3 regions of the Uliginosibacterium silvisoli genome follow, and region 3 is predicted to be linked to each of the others. Evidence: predicted binding sites of a transcription regulator. Region 3 holds the regulator's gene; each other region holds the start of a gene.

Region 1 (6,950 bases), on a different contig from region 3:
CTCTGCGGCCAGCTCATGCAGGGTTGCAGCAGTCTCGTCTTCAGCAACCAGCCAGCGACGTTGCACGATGGCGCGGCTGCGCTCGTCGAGGCTCGCCAGTGCGCTCTTCAGGCCGGTGTCCTGCAGGTGTTCGATCTGCGCGGTTTCCAGCACTTCGGCCGGCTCCGCGGCCGGGTCGACCAGCCAGCTGATCGGCGAGTAATGGCGATCTTCATCGTCGTCCCCCGAACCTTCCAGCGCCACATCACCGCCGGCAAAGCGCGATTCCATCTCGAAGACTTCCTCGGTTTTCACGCCCAGGCGTTCGGCGATGTCGGATGCTTCCGAATTCGTCAGGCTGTGCGGCGCTTCGCCGTTCTGGCTACGCAGGCTGCGCAGGTTGAAGAACAGCTTGCGCTGCGACTTGGTCGTGGCGATTTTCACCAGACGCCAGTTCTTCAGGATGTATTCGTGGATTTCGGCCTTGATCCAGTGGATGGCGAAGGACACGAGACGCACGCCACGATCCGGGTCGAAGCGCTTGACCGCCTTCATCAAGCCGACATTGCCTTCCTGGATCAGGTCGGCGTGTGGCAGGCCATAGCCCAGGTAGTTACGGGCAATCGAAACCACCAGACGCAGGTGCGACAAGACCAGCTGGCGCGCGGCATCGAGGTCGTTGGCGTTGCTGAGACGACGCGCCAGTGCCTTCTCCTGCTCTTCGGTGAGCATGGGGAAGCGGTTGGCGGCCTGAATGTACTGATCAATGCTGCCCAGCGCGCTGGGCGTCGGGAATATCAATGCAGAAGATGTCATGTCTAGCTCCTTGCGACTACTGTCGAGAACGATTTTAGCACTCTCAGTGGTTGAGTGCTAAGAGCCAGGAAAAGTTCCGGCACCTGCTGCCCAATGGGCGTGAAGTCCGTCACCTATATGGGAGCCGTTCTAGCGCAAACAAGGCCGCACTGTCAGTCCGTTCCGCAACAGAGCAAGATCGTTCTTTTTGACGGAATGCGTGGCTGCTTAGTCCACCAGGCCGTCGTGCAGGTGGCGCCGCACCGAGATAGCCGCGCCCAGCCAGCCGAGCAGGGCGGCAAAGGCGCATAGTACGGCCGCCTGCCACAAAGCGGGACCGCCGATGGCCAGCACGATGCTGTAACGCTGAGCGAGAGCTTCGATTTGCGGCGCCATCACCCGCAACAGGCCCGCGACCAGCGCCCAGGCCAATAGACCGCCCAGCAGGCCTTGCAACAGGCCGAAGTAGAGGAAAGGGCGGCGCACATGGTTACGCGTGGCGCCCAGCAGCAACTTGACCGAGATCTCGTGGCGCTGCGTCAGGATCTGCAGGCGGATGGTGTTGAAGGTCACGATGATCAGGGCAGTGCCGAGCAGGCTGGCGAGCAACAGGGTGGTGCTGCGCGCCAGGGCGACGATCGCGTGGAGCCGTTCCACCCATTCCGAATCGAGCTGGGTCTGGGCGACTTCGGGGATGGTGCTGATCTGGTTGCGCAGCGCTTCAAAGCTTGCCGGGCTGTCGTCGCGCGGATCAAGAATGAAAGCGTCCGGCAGCGGATTGTCGGCCAGCGCCCCGGTCACGTCACCGAAGCCACCACGCGCGGCGAGCTGCTTCAGGGCTTCATCGCGCGGCACGAAGCGCAGGGCTGCGATCTGCGGGTTGGCGCGCAGCCTGGTCTCGATGGCCTTGACGCGCTCTGTCGGGACGTCGACTTTCAGGAAGACGCTGATCTCCGGCTTGCCGGAAATGCCACGCGCCAGGCTGGCGACATTGTCGACCAGCACATAGCCGAGCGCGGGCAAGGCCAATGCGATGGCGATGACGAGGGCCGACAGCAAAGTCGTCAGCGGCTTGCTCACCAGGCGCTGAAGCGCCTGGCGGATGGCGGGGAAATGAGCGCTCATGACAGCAGCTTTCCGTGCGCCAGTTCAACGCGGCGTGCGCCGTAGGGCGAATACAGCGTGTCGTCATGCGTGGCCAGGATGAGCGTCACGCCGGCTGCGTGGAAGCTGCGGAACAGCGCTGCGATCTCGCGGGCATAAGCAGGGTCGAGGTGGGCCGTCGGCTCGTCGGCGATCAGGATGGAGGGGCGATTGACGATGGCACGCGCAATTGCCACGCGCTGCTGCTCGCCGCCGGAGAGCGTGATCGGCATCGCCGTCTCGAACTTCGCCAGGCCGACCTTTTCGAGTGCCACGCGCACGCGCTTGCCCGCATCGGCCGGGGCGTCGCCAGCGATCACCAGCGGCAGCATGACGTTGTCGAACACGTTGCGATCCATCAACAGGCGATGCTCCTGCATCACCAGGCCGAGACTGCGGCGCAGGTAAGGGATCTGCGACTTGCGCATGCGGCCGACATCGAGACCATTGACCAGCACGCGGCCGGCGGTGGGTGCCTCCAGCGCGGCGATGAGCTTGAGCAGGGTGCTCTTGCCTGCGCCGGAGTGTCCGGCGAGCACCAGCAGTTCGCCGTGACGGATTTCCAGACTCAGGTCTGTCAGGGCCTCGTGGCCGCCAGGATAGTGCTTGCTGACGTTTTCAAACTGGATCATCGAAGCCCCTGTGCAGAGCCGTTCGATCTTCCTGCGAGACCGTGACCGGGGTTCCGCAGTTACACGCTCGTGTGCTCGAAATCCTCATGTAGTGACCTACACTCCGGTTCCGGTGCTGCTCCGAACGGGTAACTGAGCCCGCTGACGGCCTCTCGCTACAGATCCAAACGGTTCTCTTGTTATTTGGCGCGCCCGAACTGCTTGTCCAGCCAGTCGAAAGACGCTTCCTGCGTGTCTTTCAGGTATTCGTGCGTACCGGGAAGGATGCGCGTATCGAGCTTGTCTGCGGCCTTCCATGCGCCCCAGACGTTCGCCATCTTACCGAAAGCTGTCTTGACCGAATCGACGGGAAAGAGACCGTCCTTCTCCCCGGCGAAAACCAGCATCGGTTTTGGTGCCGCCAGGCTGGCGACATCGGGGAAGTCGAGATAGCGCAGCACGCCCGGATGCAGCATGTTCCACGCCGATGATCCCTTGAGCTGGTTATTGCCCGGCACCATCAAACCATCGGTCGTCGCCATCCAGTTCACCACGACGGCTGCGGTGATGGAGTCGGACAAGGCCGCGACCTGCCAGGCGCGGAAAGCGCCCATCGAGAAACCGACTGCCGCCACCTTTTTCTTGTCGACTTCGGCTTGCGACGCGAGGAAGTCGGCGCCACGCGAATCTTCCAACGCCATCGTGCCTGCCAGCGAGCTGCCCAGATTGAACAGGTTGGCAGCCACCGCTTGCTGCATCTCGAAGGTCAGCGCCGCGCGATCGCCCCAGCCCAGCGCATCCAGCGCCAGGACGACGTAGCCGCGTTCGGCGAGTGCGTCGCCCGGGTAGCGACCGGAGAAGAACTTGTCTGCCCAGCCCTGGGATGAGGTCAGGCGAGCGTCGTTGTCCCAGGTCTTGATCAGCTTTTCCTTGCCGATGTCGAACTTCGAGCCGTGGTCATGCAGCAGCAGCGCAGCGGGGAAGGGGCCCTTGCCCTTGGGCACCAGCAGCAGGCCCTGTACGCGGCTCTCTGCCGTCAGGTTGAAGACGACCTTGCGTGCGACGTAGCTGCCGCGATCGACTTCGCTGATGACCCGGGCGTCGAATGGCGTCTTGTCCGGCGACTGCAGGGTCAGCTCCCACATCTTGTCGCGGCCCGTCTTGCGCCACGCCGGCAGGTCTTTCACCGCAGGCGTCCACGCCATCTGGAAGTTGAGTTTGGCCTTCAGTGCCTGGTAGAACGTAGGCATGTTGTCCTTGATGCCCTGCGTCTGGAAATCCGTGTCCGCAGCCATCGCGGGGAGAAAACTATTCATCGAAAACAGACCGCATAACAGCAGATGTGGCAAACGCATATTTTAGTCTCCAATGTGGTTGTGACCGGTGCCATATATCGCCCGGCGTTTGTACCACATCAGGCTGCTGTTTTATCGGAGAACAGGGCATCGACGAATTCCGTCGCATCGAACGGCTGCAAGTCTTCAATGCCTTCGCCCACGCCGATGAAGCGCAGCGGTTTCGGAATCGTGCGCGCAATCGCAGCCACCACCCCGCCCTTGGCCGTGCCGTCTAGCTTGGTGACCACCAGGCCGGTGACATTGATGGCCTTGTCGAAGGCCTTGAGCTGGGCGATCGCGTTTTGGCCGATGTTGGCATCCAGCACCAGCAACACTTCGTGCGGGCCGCTGGGCTCGGCTTTCTGGATCACCCGACGGATCTTGGCGATCTCGTCCATCAGGTTCAGCTGGGTCGGCAGGCGGCCGGCCGTGTCGATCAGCACGATGTCAATGCCACGCGAGCGCGCCGAGGTGATTGCATCGAAGGCCACTGCTGCCGGGTCTCCGCCTTCCTGCGCGATGACGACGACGTTGTTGCGCGATCCCCATTCCTCGAGCTGTTCGCGCGCTGCTGCGCGGAAAGTGTCGCCCGCTGCCAGCAGCACGCTTTTTCCCTGCGCCTGGAAATGATGGGCGAGCTTGCCGATGGAGGTGGTCTTGCCCGCGCCGTTGATGCCGGCGAGCATGATGATGAAGGGCTTGTGGCCATCGGTCTGCAGCGGCGCCTGCAGCGGCAACAGTAGATTGCGCAAGGCTTCGGCCAGCACGGCCTGCAGTTGCTCGCCGGTTTCGAGCTTGTCCTGCTTCCAGCGACGGCGCAGTTCGGTGAGCAGTGCGGTTGTGGCTTCGACGCCGCAATCGGCCATCAGTAGCGTGGTTTCGAGCTCCTCGAGCAGGTCCTCGTCGATCTTGCGCAGGGAGAAAATGCTGCCCAGCGCGCCGAGCTGGTTACGGGTGCGCGACAGGCCTGTCTTGAGCCGGTCCAGCCAGCCCGCTTTAGGCGCTTCAGCAGCCACCTCGGGCGAGGTTTCAGCCGCATCGGGCGTCGATTTGTCGGGGGATTTCTTGAAGAAACTGAACATGTCGGTCTGATGAAAAGCTGGCTTGATTTATGATGCTGCGCGCGCACCGGATCGGAGGCACGCAAACCGCATGATTTTGCCGAAAGTCTACCAGATGCTCACCCTTGGCCCGGATTGCAATGCCCGCATGAGCAAGCAAGGCGCGCAGCCATGAGCCGCGTACGCATTGTTGGCGGCACGCATCGCTCGCGCCTGATCGAAGTGCCTGACGCGATGGGTTTGCGTCCTACGCCTGATCGCGTGCGTGAGACCCTGTTCAACTGGCTTGGTCAGGATCTGACCGGCCTGCGCTGCCTTGACCTGTTTGCAGGCAGCGGTGCGCTCGGTTTCGAGGCCGCATCGCGCGGGGCTGCCGAAGTCACCATGCTTGAGTTTGTCCCCAAGGTGTTTGCTCATCTGAAGAAGACGCAAGCCGCGCTCGCGACAAACAATGTGAGGTTGCTGCAGGGTGATGCGCTAAAATTCATTGCAGCGCCGCAAACGCAGCGTTTTGATCTGATCCTGCTGGACCCGCCGTACCGGCAAGGCTGGCTGGAGAAGCTGGCGCCGCATCTGTCGCAATGGCTGGCTCCGGATGCGCGGTTGTATGTCGAAGCTGAGACCGCGCTTGAAAGCTATGCAGGCCTGACCGTCATCAAATCGGGCAAAGCCGGGCAGGTGCATTATCACTTGCTGTCGGCAGCTGCGTCCGCGTGAAGCAATTCAGAAGCACCTACCTGACCCACTTGAGCTGACCGGAGTAAATCAGTAATGCATAACAGGCTTGTGGTTTACCCCGGCACGTTTGACCCCCTCACGCGCGGGCACGAGGAGTTGGTGCGCCGCGCTGCACGCATGTTTGACCAGGTGATCGTGGGTGTGGCGCAAAGCACGGGCAGCAAGCGCCCGCTGTTTGGTCTCGATGAGCGCGTGGAGCTGGCGGCGGCCGTGCTGGCGCCCTATACCAACGTCAAGGTGGTGGGTTTTTCAGGACTGTTGATGGATTTCATTCGCAGCCATGGCGCACATATCATCGTGCGCGGCCTGCGTGCAGTGTCCGATTTTGAATACGAGTTCCAGATGGCAGGCATGAATCGGCGACTCTATCCGGACGTCGAAACCGTGTTCCTGACGCCGAGCGAAGAGTTCATGTTCGTCTCCGCCACCATGGTCCGCGAGATCGGCCTGCTGGGCGGCGATGTGAGCACGTTCGTGCATCCCCTGGTGGCCGAACGCATCAAGCAGAAGGTCGGCGCAGCCGGCTGAATTATTGAAGTTGAAAGAGGTTGCAAGATGGCCCTGATGATTACGGACGAATGCATCAATTGCGATGTGTGCGAGCCTGAATGCCCGAATGAAGCCATTTCCCAAGGCGTCGAAATCTACGAGATCAATCCGTCCAAATGCACCGAGTGCGTGGGGCACTTCGACGAGCCGCAGTGTCAGCAGGTGTGCCCGGTTGACTGCATTCCGCTGAATCCGGAAATCGTTGAAAGCAAGGACGAATTGATGGAGAAGTATTACAAGCTCACCGAAGTGAAGTGAGCCCGGTGTTGGCTCATCACGAGCAATGAAAAAGGGCGCCCGCGGGCGCCCTTTGTTTTTCTGGCGATGAAGCCGGTCAGGCCGCAAGCACCTCGCTGGCACTGTTGGGCGCCGAGGCGCCCAGTGCGGATTCGATGGCTTTACGCATCATGGCGACTTCTTCCTGCTGGCGTGTTAGTGCAGCTTCGGCCTGGCGGAGTTCGTCGATGCGGTCTTCCAGCGTACCGGTCGCTTCATGCACGCGCTTGACGCTTTCGAGGCGACGCTTGAGTTGCAGTTGGTACTCGCGCACCTGTGTTTCCAGCGGCGCCATGACGGCACGCAGCCATTGTTCGATGTCGCGATTGGCAACTTCAAACGTGCGGCGTGCTTCGATGGCGATCGTGTCGAAGAAGCGCTGCGTGACCGTGCCTTTCCACTGCGTGATCATCGCGCTCATGGTGTTGAGCTGATCGTCGAAAGCCTTTTCCAGGCGCGCA
Region 2 (6,950 bases), on a different contig from region 3:
GGCGACCGCTTCCGCCCCTTGCCGCTGGCCGTGAGCTTCGACAAGGACTATAGCTACGATCGGCCCGATCCCTTCAGCGACGCGCACTCGGTGAAATTCACCAACCAGTTCGGTGTGGAGCAGGGCACTTGTACGCACTGTGGCAACTGCGACATCGGTTGCCAGGTGAAGGCCAAAAACACGCTGGATCTCAACTACATCGCGCGTGCCGAGCAGCTCGGTGCCGAGGTGCGGCCGCTGCACGTGGTGTACAACATCTCGGAGGATCGAGGCCGCTATACGGTGCACTTTCATCGCGTGGTCGACGGGCAGCTCGTGCCGGGGTTCGAGACCGCGGAGCGCGTCATTCTCGCGGCTGGCTCGCTGGGTTCAACCGAGCTGTTGCTGCGCGCACGCGACCAATACAAGACCCTGCCGAAGATCAGCAACTACCTTGGCCGCAACTGGAGTTCGAACGGCGACTTCCTGACGCCCGCGACCTACGAGGGCCGCGACATTTCGCCCACGCATGGCCCGACGATTTCCTGCGCCATCGACTTTCTGGATGGTGCGGTGAACGGCAAGGAGTTCTTCGTCGAGGACGGCGGCTTCCCCAATCTGCTGCTCAATTTCCTGCGCGACGGCGCAAAGGGCGCCAAGCCGAAACACCGCGTGCTGGTGCAATGGCTGGAGACGCTCAGCGGCATGAAGAATCCAGCGGCCAGTGTCATGCCCTGGTTCGGTCAGGCGATGGATGCGGCGGATGGCAAGCTCTATCTCGGGCGCGTCTGGTATGCACCCTGGCGTCGTGTGCTCAAGCTCGACTGGGATGTGACGCGCAGCGAGGCGACCGTGCAGGCGATGGTCGATATGCACATCAAGCTGTCGGAAGCGACGGGTGGTGATGCGACTGTTCCCTTTACCTGGAGCCTGCTGAAGAACCTGGTGACCCCGCATCCGCTAGGAGGATGCAATATGGGTACGACGTCTGCGGACGGTGTGGTCAATCATGCAGGTGAGGTGTTCGGCTACCCCGGGCTGTACGTGGCCGACGGCGCCATCGTGCCGCGCGCCGTGGGGCTCAATCCTTCCCGCACGATTGCGGCGTTGGCTGAACGCATTGCGTTCTTGATGCAAAGGAGGCTGGCAGGTAGTTGAGTGCCGGTCTGTGCTGGATGCGAAAAGCCCACGGCATGCCGTGGGCTTTTTATTGACGACTGGCCCGCCCCGCACGGCACCCGAGAGGGGGCGGTGTACCGCTTGGGGCGGGTCATTCGCTTCGTGCAGGGTGCGCTGGTCCCTGTTCGGATCAGTATTCCATTTCGCTCGCGGCCAGCATGACGGCGCCCAGACCTTGCGGCACGTTTTCACGCACGTACGAGTACTTGCAGACCACTGGTGGCGAGGTGAACTTCACGTAGGTGGACGGCACGCACTGGTCTGCCGGAGCAGGCAGCGGACCATTGTTCAGGTCCGTGCGGAAGTCTGCATTCGTGTAGGCGTTGTAAACACCGCCAAGACTCATGCCGACCACCGTGCCTTGCACCTTGACGGTGTTGTTGCTGTTCGACAGCGCAACCTTCGTCTTCACGCCTGCCCAGCCCTTTTTCGCGACATCCAGGTAGCTGCTGTCAATGATGTCGAGACGTGCTGCCTTGGCCAGGGAGTAAACGAAGAGCGCGCTGGCAGAGGTTTCCTGCCAGTTCGCTTGGGCAGGGACCGACTCACCCGGATAGCCGCCGTTGGCGGGTAGTGGGCCATCCTTGACGTCGAGCACCTGATACCACAGGCCGTTGGTGCCTTGATAGGTCTTCAGGCCCTTGGCGATATTCTTGACGATCTGGACTAGCTGGTTGCGGTCAGGATGGTTCTTCGGCAGGTACTCCAGCACATCGACGATGCCGGTGATATACCAGGCTTGAGAGCGTGCCCACAGAATTGGCGAAGTGACCTGTCCGTCCAGTGGGGGGTACTTGCCAGCCTTGTAATCCAGGCCAACCCAGATGCCGTCAGTCGCACCGTTCCAGCCGTGGTAGTACAGATTCTTGGTGGGGTTGAAAGTGTACTGGGCTGCCAGCTTGATCTGATTGGTCAGGGTATTGAAGGTGGCCGTTTGGGTGGCGCCGGTTTCATATTGGGCGGCATAGCGCGCCAGGAACGGCGTTGACATGTAGATCGCATCGAGCCATTGCTCGTTCGCGTAGGTTGGTTTGTGCCACCAGGCGCCTTGCGGATTGGTCTTGATCGTCGGGAAGATCGTGCGCACGTACTGCATGGCCTTCAGGTAGCGCGAATCACCCGTCTTCTTGTACAGACCGAACAGCAGGGTGGCGGGCTGAATCGTATCCTGGATCGTCGGGTCGTTCGGCGTCGCGCCGGCAGGGAAGGTGCGGCCATAGTTGATCACGCCGTTCGCATCGACATAGGTGTCGACGAACTTCTTCACGTAGTCGTAGTACTTCTGACGGCCCGTCTTCTCGTAAAGCTTCCAGATGGCGAATAGCGGCACGGTGTTCGTGTATTCCCAGAACTTCGGCGCCGGGCTGGCAGGCACGGTGGCGTAGTTCAGGCTGAAGCAGTTGGACGGTGCGCAGGTCGTGTAGTCATCGAGCACTGGCCAGGTATTGATCATGTAGTTCGCGACGTAGTTGCCGTGGTTGCCCGGTACCGGTGTCGCATTGGCGGTCATTGCCGTCGAGAACATGCCAATACCAACGAGTGCGGTAGCGCATGTCTTGGCTGTAAAGCTCATCTTCATTGTCCGTGCCTTTCTGCTGGGAAGCTCGGTGAGTCAAACGACACACCGGACGCTCCGGTTTGTTGTGTCAAGCAAAGGTCCCGTAACGCCTGTTTTCAATCGTGTAAGGCTGAGGCCCAACCTCCGTCTGGTTTGACGGCAGCGCTGCCCGATTGCTGCGCAAAGGTGTATTTGTCAGGCCAATTGAAAAACAATGTGTCGGGGATCGCACGCTAACGTTCGCCCTGTCGGTATGTCAATAGCCCATTTTGCGTGCCTGACCGACGGCTTATGAGTTCGCCTATCTGCTTGTTATACATAATTAACAAGCTTGTCATTTGCATGAAATATGGCAGATCTGCGGTTGTGCGATTTACCCCGCGAGCTGCTTCCGATAGCACTGTGAAGCGTATTTGTGTGCAACAAAAAGTCGGACGAATCTATAAAAGTCTGACTAATTTGCGCGGCGCCGCCTCCGAAGATGCGGCGCCCTGCGGCTATGCGAGCCAATCGCAGGGGAGACAGGGGAGACAGGGGAGACAGGGGGAGGTAGAGGAGGTAGAGGAGGTAGAGGAGGTAGAGGAGGTAGAGGAGGTAGAGGAGGTAGAGGAGGTAGAGGAGGCGAGCGTGAATACGTCGCCAGAAATGAAAACGGACAACTTCTTGCGAAGTTGTCCGTTGTCTTGCGATGAACGCAAGGCGTGTCTTCGAGCAGGCTCCGCCACGCGGAGCCGGTCCGGATTACATGCCCATGCCGCCCATGCCACCCATGCCGCCCATGTCAGGCATGCCACCGGCAGGCTTGTCTTCTGGCAGCTCACCGACCATTGCGTCGGTGGTCAGGATCAGGCTGGCAACCGACGCTGCGTTTTGCAGTGCCGAGCGCGTCACCTTGGCTGGGTCCAGCACGCCGATTTCGACGAGGTCGCCGTAGGTGTCGTTGGAAGCGTTGTAACCGAAGTTACCCTTGCCTTCCAGAACCTTGGCAACGACGACCGATGGCTCGGCGCCAGCGTTCTGCACGATCTGACGCAGCGGCTCTTCGATGGCGCGCAGCACGATCTTGATACCTGCGTCCTGGTCGGCGTTGTCGCCCTTCAGGTCGCCGATGCCGGCGCGGGCGCGCAGCAGTGCAACACCGCCACCAGCCACGACACCTTCTTCGACGGCTGCGCGGGTAGCGTGCAGTGCGTCTTCAACGCGAGCCTTCTTTTCCTTCATTTCGACTTCGGTGGCAGCGCCAACCTTGATCACTGCAACGCCGCCGGCCAGCTTGGCCTTGCGCTCTTGCAGCTTTTCGCGGTCGTAGTCGCTGGTCGAAGCGTCGGACAGGGCTTCGATCTGGGCAACACGTGCCTGGATCGCTTCAGCCTTGCCGGCACCGTCGATGATGATGGTGGTTTCTTTTTCGACTTCGATGCGCTTCGCTTGGCCGAGGTCAGCCAGCGTAGCCTTCTCGAGCGACAGGCCGACTTCTTCAGCGATGACCTGGCCACCGGTGAGGATGGCGATGTCTTCGAGCATGGCCTTGCGACGGTCGCCGAAGCCAGGCGCCTTGACGGCAACGGTCTTCAGGATGCCGCGGATGTTGTTCACAACCAGAGTTGCCAGTGCTTCGCCATCGACATCTTCAGCGATGATCAGCAGTGGGCGGCCGGACTTTGCAACTTGCTCCAGCACGGGCAGCAGGTCACGGATGTTCGAGATCTTCTTGTCGAAGAGCAGCACGAACGGGTTGTCCAGAGCAGCGATCTGCTTCTCTTGGTTGTTGATGAAGTAGGGCGACAGGTAGCCGCGGTCGAATTGCATGCCTTCGACGATGTCCAGCTCGTTTTCGAGCGACTTGCCGTCTTCAACGGTGATCACGCCCGACTTGCCAACCTTGTCCATCGCGTTGGCGATGATGTCGCCGATGGAGCTGTCGCTGTTGGCGGAGATCGAACCGACTTGGGCGATTTCCTTGTTGGTGGTCGTTGGCTTGGCGTTCTTCTTGATCTCGGCAACGATGGCTGCAACAGCCTTGTCGATACCGCGCTTCAGGTCGGCCGGGTTGAAACCAGCTGCGACGTACTTGAAGCCTTCGCGAACGATGGCTTGTGCCAGCACGGTTGCGGTCGTCGTGCCGTCACCGGCGTTGTCGCTGGTCTTCGAAGCGACTTCCTTCACGAGCTGCGCGCCCATGTTTTCGAACTTGTCCTTCAGTTCGATTTCCTTGGCCACGGACACACCGTCCTTGGTCACGGTCGGTGCGCCGAACGAGCGCTCGAGCACAACGTTACGACCCTTCGGGCCGAGGGTCACCTTGACCGCATTGGCCAGGATGTTGACGCCAACGACGATCTTTGCACGTGCGTCGTCGCCGAACAGAACTTGTTTAGCTGCCATGTTTATGACTCCAGAATATTTGAATCGGATTCGGTGTGAAAAAACAGGGGAGGCGCGTAGCGAGCAGGTCGCGATGAAGGCGAGGAGCGGAAACGTACGCAGGTACGTTGAGCACCGGAGCCTTCAGCCCGGCCTGCGCAGTAGCGCAGCACCGGTTTTTTACAGTTCGACGACACCCATGATGTCTTCTTCGCGCATCACGAGAAGCTCTTCGCCATCGACCTTGACGGTCTGGCCGGAGTACTTGCCGAACAGCACGCGATCGCCAACCTTGACGTCCAGCTTGCGGACTTCGCCGTTTTCCAGAATCTTGCCGTTGCCGACAGCCAGAACCTGACCTTGATCGGGCTTTTCACCAGCGCTGTCTGGAATAACGATGCCGCTGGCAGTTGTGCGCTCGGCTTCGATGCGCTTGACGATCAGACGATCGTGCAGGGGACGAATTTTCATATCCACTCCTGTTGGGGAAGATCAAGAATTAGAGGGCGCCGGAGGCACCCCGACAAAAAACAGGGGAGGAGCTTTGTTAGCACTCTCTCCCGGGGAGTGCTAATGATAGGTGCCGCATTGCGGTATTTCAAGTCCGCACGCTCACTTTATTGTCCGGCCGGGCGCCGTTTGCCCGTCGGGACGGGCGGGTATTGGTGCCGTTCTTGTCAACAGTCCGCGCGCTCAGGGTTGATGTATTTATAACTTTTGGCATATACGGCAATTTTTTTCTTCAGGGTGTCCTAGGCAGGTCGATACGATTTTCAATGCGCGATGTGCGCATCAATTTCTGCCCGATCCGAGGAAGCAGCTGCCTCATGCGCAACAACCAGCCCGTCACCCAGCAGGAGTCCGTCATTCCTGACGGCGTGTTCATCTATTCGCGCACCGATCTGCGCGGCAATATCACCGAGGCGAATGCGGCGTTCGCCGAGATCAGTGGATTCACACCCGCTGAAATGGTGGGGCAACCCCACAACCTGATTCGTCACCCTGATATGCCGGAGGCCGCCTTTGCCGATCTGTGGCGCAGCCTCAAGGCGGGGCGCCCCTGGAAGGGGCTGGTGAAGAATCGCCGCAAGGACGGCGGCTTCTACTGGGTCGTCGCCAACGCGTCACCGGTGCGCGAAGGGGGCGCCATCGTGGGCTATCAATCGGTGCGTTCGCGCCCGACACCTGCGCAGATCGCGGCGGCGTCCAGCGCCTACCAGCGCATCAGGGCGGGTGATACATCGATCCGCATCCAGGATGGGCGCGTGCGCCGCAACCACGGCCCGCTGGTCGAAAAGCTGGTTTCGCACGACACGCAACTGCTCGCGTTCGCAGCCCTCGTCGGTGTCGCGCAACTGGTTTCGCTCGTCGCGATGCTGGCTTCGTGGCCGGCACTGGTCGTGGCGAGCGAGGCCTTGTCTGTCCTGACCTTGCTTGCCGCAGCCTACATGCTTGTCGTCGGTTTGCCGGGAGCACTGTCACGTCTGAACACGATCCAGGCGTTTCTCGACCGTACGCTGACGACCGGCGAACTGACCGAGACACTGGTGCCGACGCGCAATGACCGCATCGGGAATATTGCGGCGAGTCTCGATACGCAGTTCTCCGCCATGCGCGCGACGCTGCAGATTCTTGGCGACGCTGGGCATGACATTCATGCCACGACCGATGCCCTGCACCAGAGCGTGGAGCGCCTGACCGACTCGGCTGCACGCCAGAGCGAGCTGACGTCTTCCGCCGCCGCAGGGGTCGAGGAGATGACGGTGTCGATCAGCGAGGTCGCGACCTTCGCGACCAGCACGCGCACGGTCGCGCAGACGGCGGGGGAGAATGCCTGTCAGGGGGCCGCTGTTTCACGCCAGGTCACCGA
Region 3 (6,950 bases):
GCTTTGCCGAAGCGTGACTGGAAGGTGACGACATACTGCTCCGGCTTGAGTCCCAGTTGCTCTACGAGCAGGCGCGCCGTTTCCTGGCATTCAAAGAAATATGGGTCGCCCTTGTCGCGTGTGAAGCGCGGGACGCCGTGAAAACTCATCACGAGTTTCTCGGCGCGGCCGTTCACTTCCCAATGCTTCTGCACGCTTGCCGCGAGCGCACGGATGTAGCCCGCATCGTCGTGAAAGCTGCGAACCATGCGCAGCTCCGGCAGGTTGCGCATCCGCCTGAAGCTGTCCGCGATGGCATCGAAGGTACTGGCCGTGGTGCTCGCCGCATATTGTGGATAGAGCGGCAGCGTCAGGATGCGCGTGCAACCTCGCTCCTTCAGGCGACGCAAGCCCTCATCGATGCCTGGCTTGCCGTAGCGCATGGCGTAATCCACCAACACCTGCGTTTGTCCTGCATGCGAGAAGAATCCCTGTACCAGCTTGGCCTGTTTCTCGGTATGCACCCGCAGGGGTGAGCCTTCCGTGTTCCAGACCTTGGCGTACTTTTCTGCGGAAGCTTTCGGGCGCGTATTGAGGATGATGCCGTTGAGAATCAGCCACCAGGCGGCACGTGGAATTTCGACCACGCGCGGGTCGGAGAGAAACTGCTTGAGGTAGGGCTTCACCGCCTTGGCGGTCGCCGCTGCAGGCGTGCCCAGGTTGATCAGCAGGATGCCGATGGCGGGTGGCGTGCTGTGGTCGTGCTTGGGTTCGGGGAGGAAGCGGGGCATCGAGGTTCGGGAGTCTGTGATCTTTGGGGGCTGGCTTGCGGCAGTGGCATGCCGGGGCGGCAGCCGTCCTGGCGTTCGGTTCAGGCGTTATTTGACAGCGCGCCGCTCAGCAACTTGGCCGTGATGTCCACGATGGGAATGACGCGCTCATAGGCCATGCGGGTCGGGCCGATAACGCCGAGCGTGCCGACGATCTGGCCATCGACTTCGTAAGGCGCGGTCACGACACTGCATTCGTCGAGCGAATTGATACCGGACTCGCCACCGATGAAGATCTGCACGCCCTCGGCGCGGTGTGACTGATCAAGCAGTTGCAGCAGGCCGGACTTCTGCTCGAACAGCCTGAACAGCTCGCGCATGCGGCCCATATTGGAAGAGAGGTCGTTCACCTCGAGCAGCTTGCGCTCGCCAGACAGCACGTACGCGCCGGTGTTCTCTTCGAGGGCTTCGCTGCCGGCGTTGATGGTCGCGGTCATCAATTCGGCCATGTCTGCGCGCAGTTGAACGAGGTCGTCGCGCAGGTGCCCGAGCATGTCGCTGAAGCCAAGGCCGGCGCAATGGTGGTTGAGGTAGTTGGCTGCCGTCACCAGTTCGGCAGGCGAATAGGCTCGTTGCGTATGCACGATGCGGTTCTGCACATCGCCCGACAGTGTCACGATGATCAGCAGTACGCGCGTCTCAGAGAGGCTGACGAACTCGATCTGGCGAACCTTGTCGGCCTCTTTGCGCGGCGCGACGACGACGCCGGCGAACTGCGTCAGCTCCGACAGGAGCTGCGACGCAGCAGAGATGACGCGCTTGGGCTCGTGCGGTACGAAATGGCTCTTGAGCTCGCGCACCTCGTCCTGTTCCAGTGGTTTGACCGTCAGCAATGTGTCGACGAAGAGTCTGTAGCCCAATGGCGTCGGGATGCGCCCCGCCGAGGTGTGAGGGCTGGTGATGAGCCCGAGCTCTTCCAGGTCGGCCATGACGTTGCGGATCGTCGCGGGCGACAACTCCAGCCCGGACTGGCGCGACAGCGCACGCGACCCGACGGGCTGGCCCTCGCTGATATAGCGCTCAACGAGAGTCTTCATCAGGATGCGGGCGCGCTGGTCAAGCTGGTTCATCTGAGGGGTCCGGGTGAGCGTAGGCCGATTTTATGTGAGTTTGCAGGGGCCGCACAGCGCGGTCGATTGACGGTTGTCGATGCGCTGGGCTTTTCATTATCAGTCTTTTGGCGGTGGACAGCGCTGAAGCATGTGGTTAAATCCGGGAATGGAAAAAGAGTCATTAAGCGAGTCTGCGTGCGATTTCCGCACCGTTGCGCTCGTCGGCAAGTACCAGAGTGCCAGCGTGGCCGAAGCGCTCGGGCGTCTGTCTGCCTTCCTGCAGACTCGTGGCGTCAGCGTTCTGGTTGATGAAGACACCTCGCGCGTCGTCGGCGGCGTCGGCGGTGCACGAGCCGTGACGTTCGAGCAGATCGCCGAAAAGGCGGATCTCGCGATCGTGCTCGGGGGCGACGGCACCTTGCTGGCAGCGGCGCGTCGGCTGGCCGTCAATACCGTGCCTTTGCTGGGAATCAACCAGGGGCGCCTGGGTTTCCTGACGGATATCGGCCGCGACGAAATGCTGGAGCGCGTGGGCGAAATTCTCGACGGGCAGTATCTGCGTGAACGCCGTGCATTGCTCGAGGCCGAAGTCTTGCGCGATGGCGTACCGGTGTTCACTTCCCTGGCCCTGAACGACGTTGTGGCCAGCCGCGGTGAAATCGGCCGCATGATCGAGTTCGAACTCACCGTCGACGGCGAATACATCTACTCGCAGCGCTCGGACGGTGTCATCGTGGCCACACCTACCGGCTCGACTGCCTACGCGCTGTCGGCCAACGGCCCCATCCTGCATCCGCGTCTGGCTGGCATGGTGCTGGTGCCACTGTCGCCACACGGCCTGACCTACCGCCCCATCGCCCTGTCGCACGATAGTGTTGTGGACATCCGTATTGTCGCGCCGCATGACGCACGCATCCACTACGACGGCCAGACCTTGTTCGATGCGCACGGCGGCGATTGTGTGCGCGTGCGTCGCTCCGATCAGTCCGTGACCCTGTTGCATCCACCGGGCTACAGCTACTTCGCCGTATTGCGTGAAAAGCTGCATTGGAGTTCCACGCCGCGCCTGTCCTGAGCCTGCCGAAGGGCTTCTCCTGAATGCTGGAGTTCCTCCGAGCGAGGCGAACGCTCCGGTGTCGTCTTGCGGGTCAGCCCGCTACGTTAGAATGAGCGCCTGCTCGAACTCACGATCACTCCATGCTGCGTCGCCTACTCATCTCCGATTTCGTCCTCGTCGATCGTCTCGAACTTGATTTCCGCACAGGCTTCGGTGCGCTGACTGGCGAGACGGGCGCGGGCAAATCCATCCTGCTCGACGCCTTGTCGCTTCTGCTGGGCGAGCGCGCCGATGCCGGCGTCGTGCGCACGGGTTGTGACAAGGCTGATCTTGCTGCCGAATTCGAGCTCGCCACCGATTCACCTGTCGGCCCCTGGCTGACGAGCCAGGATCTCGAGGCAGGAGACGATGGCCTGCTCGTGCGTCGTGTTGTCGACAGCGGTGGCCGTTCGCGCGCCTACATCAATGGCATGCCCGCGACCGCGACACAGTTGCGCGAGCTGGGCGAGTTCCTCGCCGACATCCACGGGCAACATGCGCATCAAGCCTTGCTGCGGCCGGATGCACAACGCACGCTGCTGGACGATCATGCCGGTCTCGGTGTGCTGGCGAAAGAGGTCGGCAGACTCTGGCGCGAGCTGGTTGCTGCGCGCAAGGCACGCGAAGAGGCACAGCAACAGCAAGCCGGGCTGGCGCGCGAGCAGGAGATGCTCAGCTTCCAGGTGCAGGAACTCGAAGGCCTCAACTTCGGCGCCGGCGAATGGGAGCCCCTCAATCAGGAGCATGCCCGCCTGACTCATGCGGCCAGTCTGCTCGAAGGGGTGGGCACGGCACTTGAAGCTGTCAGCGAGGGTGATCAACCGCTCGCAGCGCAGACCGAACGCCTGGTCGTCCGACTATTCGAACTTGCAGAGTTTGATCCCGCGCTCAAGGACATCGCCGAACTATTGAGCGAAGCCTCCATCCGCATGGACGAGGCCGGCCACGCGCTCAAACGCTATCAGGATCGTGTCGACCTCGACCCCGAACGTCTCGCCCAGCTGGATCAGCGCATTGCCGACGTCATGCAGGTGACGCGCAAGTACCGTGTCCAGCCGGAAGACTTGCCAGGCCTCCTCGCCGAGAGCCTAGCCCGTCTCGACAGCCTTACGGCCATGGGTGATCCAGCCCTCCTGGCTGAGCGCGAGCGGGTTGCTGAGGCAGCATTCCGCAAATCCGCCGACCAGCTTTCCAGCAAACGCGCTGCCGCTGCGAAGAAACTCAGTGTAGGCGTCACCGAGGCCATGCAGGAACTCGCCATGGCAGGCGGCCGCTTCGAGATCGCGCTGCAAGCGGAAGAGGAGGGCAGCGCACACGGGCTGGAAAAGATCGAGTTCCAGGTCGCTGCCAATCCCAGCCAGCCCCTGCGGCCACTCGCCAAGGTTGCATCCGGCGGCGAACTGTCGCGTATCGGCCTGTCGATCCAGGTCATCGCCAGCGCCTCACAAGCCGTGCCCACCCTTATCTTCGACGAGGTGGATGTCGGCATCGGCGGCAGCGTCGCAGAAATCGTCGGCCGTCGCCTGCGCGAGCTCGGCAGCATTCGCCAGGTGCTATGCGTGACCCACTTGCCGCAAGTTGCCGCACAGGCGAACTGGCAATGGAAAGTCGCCAAGGAAAACCGCGACGGACAAACCTACTCGCGCTTGGTGGATCTCGACCAGGACGGTCGTATCGAGGAAATCGCCCGCATGCTGGGCGGCGTGAACATCACCGAGACCACGCGAAGTCATGCAGCGGAGTTGTTGGGCGTCTAGCCGTCAAAGCAATTCAGTAGAGCCCAATGAAAAGCGCCCATCCTTTGCAGGATGGGCGCTTTGCTTTGCGGTAAGGTGTATTGCTTAGGCCTTGGTACGACGACGTGCGATTACACCGATCATGCCCAGGCCTGCCAGCAGCATGGCGTAGGTGCTGGCTTCCGGCACAGCGGTTACCTGAATATTGTCAAAGAATTGCTGACCCTTGATCGAGTAGATCTTGACTGTGTCCGCTTCAATACCAGCCAGAGATGTGACGGTCCACGCATCGCCGACAGCAATGGTCGTTGCAGTGCCAATCACCGTGTTACTCCATGAGCCAACTTGAACGCCGTCTTTCCACAGGGTAATGACTGCATTCTGGCCTGCGGTCGCATTGCCATTGGTCTTGCCAGCAATAGTTGTAATGGAGTCAAGCGAGAAGTACTTGCTGCCACCCGTCACTGCGGTATCCAGACTGAAACTTGCTGTAACACCGGCGTTCTTTACCAGACCCATGAACGAGCCGTAAACGGAGTTGGTGACAGTGCCGCCGTTCAGCAGATTAGCCACAATGGCGTTGCCAGGGACTTTCGCTTCCATTGCAACGTCATCCCAAACTTGAATGCCGTTCGAACTAGGGCCTGTCCAGATAAATGGGTCGGTCGCCAAGGTTTCCATAAACAAAGGATTGTTGTCGTTCGACTTCAACAGGCCTCCATCCGCCAAAAGGCCAAACTCAAAGTTCGACACGTACGTGTCGGCTTGTGCCGCGCCAACCGAAGCAGCAGCGATTGCAACGGCTGCTACCATTTTCTTCATATGAATCATGTCAACTCTCCACATAGGTTTATTTTTTTTCACCCGGGGAACTAAATCACGTTCCCGCGCATGAGGTTATCCGAAAACGTCAAATCCCGTGACCGGATAGTGAATCTTTCATGACCTCCGGCTTGTGCCTCCACCGAGTGGCCCTCCCTCAAGAATCTGATGTCGACTCCGCTGGAGTTGGAAGCAATTAGCAAGCCATATTGCTATATCACTGATTTTTATAGTGAGTAAGTTTTACCGATTGTTGATGTTGTCAAATTCATCGACATTGTTTATGTGACTGGTCTCAATTTTGTTCTATCTGATGAAATTTGTTGTGTAACAGATAGATACAAATTCTCGTCATTGAGGCATTGCGTAGGCGGTCAGGTAAGGAAAAGACAGCCGGGTCGTAAAGCTGAGGGGGCGCAGGAGAGATGAATCTGCTTGAGTTGGCAAACGTGTCCGGGGTGGTGCTTTGGAAAGCAAAGCGCCCCCGGCTGCGACCTTGACCACCAGCCCTGCCCATGTTTGCAGGAGCAATCTCGGAAGGCGCTGTGCTTATCCGAGCGGCCCGTGTGGATCTAGGCTCTGTGGAGCTCGGGTTTGCCGTGTTCGACGACGAATTGCGCGAGGGTTTCGATGCCTGAGTCGGGCTGCGTGACGTCGCTGACCGCGCGCAAGGTGGTGGTGAGCTGCCTGGGTGAGAGTTCGACGACGCCGTAGCCGCGTTTGTAGCCGTCACCGAAGATGAAGTGCGGGTTCTGTTCGACGCGCTTGGGTATGTGCTCGGCGTTGCTGCTATTGGAGCTGATGCTGGTGCCGGTGAATTCGACGCCGATGTTGGCGCTGTCGGACTTGTTGTAGTCGGCCTTGATGTGTCCGACCCAGTTGGAGTGCACGTCGCCACCGAGGACAACAGGGTTGGGTGTGCGCGTGCTCTGCAGCGTGTCGATGATGCGCTGGCGCGTGCCGGGGTAGCCGTCCCAGGCGTCGTTGCTGACAGTGGGATTCTTGCCGCGGTTGATGGTCTGGCCGAAGCGTGTTTCCTGCACGATGACTGTCCAGCGCGGCGCGCGCTCGGCACTGTTCTTGAGGCCATCCGCGAGCCAGCGTTCTTGCTCGAAGCCAAGCATGCTGCGCTCTGGCGCATTGAGTTCGGCACAGGTGTCGAGGCGCACGCTGGCGCCGCCCTTGCTGTCAGAACAGGCTTGGGGAGTGCGGTACTGGCGTGTGTCGAGGATGTGGAAGTCGACGAGCTTGCCGAAGCTTGCGCGGCCATAGATGCGTGTCTCCGCGCCTTGATTGCGTCCGCCGACGAGACCGTCAAGCGCTCGCGTGAGCACGCTGGCGCGTAGCGGCTGGTTTTCGTAGAAAGCCTGGTACGCCGCCGCGCGCTGGGCTGCGAAGTCGCCGCTGACGCCGGGACCGTTCAGGCCGGCGTAGT

Evidence for each region. Region 3 encodes HrcA, which represses chaperone genes, less so after heat shock. Its sites were predicted from a motif close to TNTTAGCACTCNNNGNCNNNGAGTGCTAANA; they were not measured.
Region 1: the regulator HrcA is predicted to act here: its motif matches at 828-858, upstream of rpoH (RNA polymerase sigma factor RpoH).
Region 2: the regulator HrcA is predicted to act here: its motif matches at 5,626-5,656, upstream of groES (co-chaperone GroES).

What each region holds. Positions count from the first base shown of each region.
Region 1 covers NZ_JAYXHS010000001.1:1,947,130-1,954,079, forward strand. The annotation lists gene rpoH (RNA polymerase sigma factor RpoH) at 1-795, opposite strand, end outside; gene ftsX (permease-like cell division protein FtsX) at 1,003-1,899, opposite strand; gene VVD49_RS08865 (cell division ATP-binding protein FtsE) at 1,896-2,549, opposite strand; gene VVD49_RS08870 (dienelactone hydrolase family protein) at 2,729-3,844, opposite strand; gene ftsY (signal recognition particle-docking protein FtsY) at 3,943-4,947, opposite strand; gene rsmD (16S rRNA (guanine(966)-N(2))-methyltransferase RsmD) at 5,098-5,643, shown strand; gene coaD (pantetheine-phosphate adenylyltransferase) at 5,698-6,192, shown strand; gene VVD49_RS08890 (YfhL family 4Fe-4S dicluster ferredoxin) at 6,220-6,471, shown strand; gene VVD49_RS08895 (dynamin family protein) at 6,548-6,950, opposite strand, start outside.
Region 2 covers NZ_JAYXHS010000001.1:173,761-180,710, reverse strand. The annotation lists gene VVD49_RS00860 (GMC family oxidoreductase) at 1-1,137, shown strand, start outside; gene VVD49_RS00855 (glycoside hydrolase family 88/105 protein) at 1,289-2,731, opposite strand; gene groL (chaperonin GroEL) at 3,458-5,101, opposite strand; gene groES (co-chaperone GroES) at 5,261-5,551, opposite strand; gene VVD49_RS00840 (methyl-accepting chemotaxis protein) at 5,908-6,950, shown strand, end outside.
Region 3 covers NZ_JAYXHS010000004.1:552,003-558,952, reverse strand. The annotation lists gene hemH (ferrochelatase) at 1-770, opposite strand, end outside; gene hrcA (heat-inducible transcriptional repressor HrcA) at 851-1,879, opposite strand; gene VVD49_RS20345 (NAD kinase) at 2,028-2,936, shown strand; gene recN (DNA repair protein RecN) at 3,059-4,714, shown strand; gene VVD49_RS20335 (PEP-CTERM sorting domain-containing protein) at 4,799-5,524, opposite strand; gene VVD49_RS20330 (alkaline phosphatase D family protein) at 6,088-6,950, opposite strand, start outside.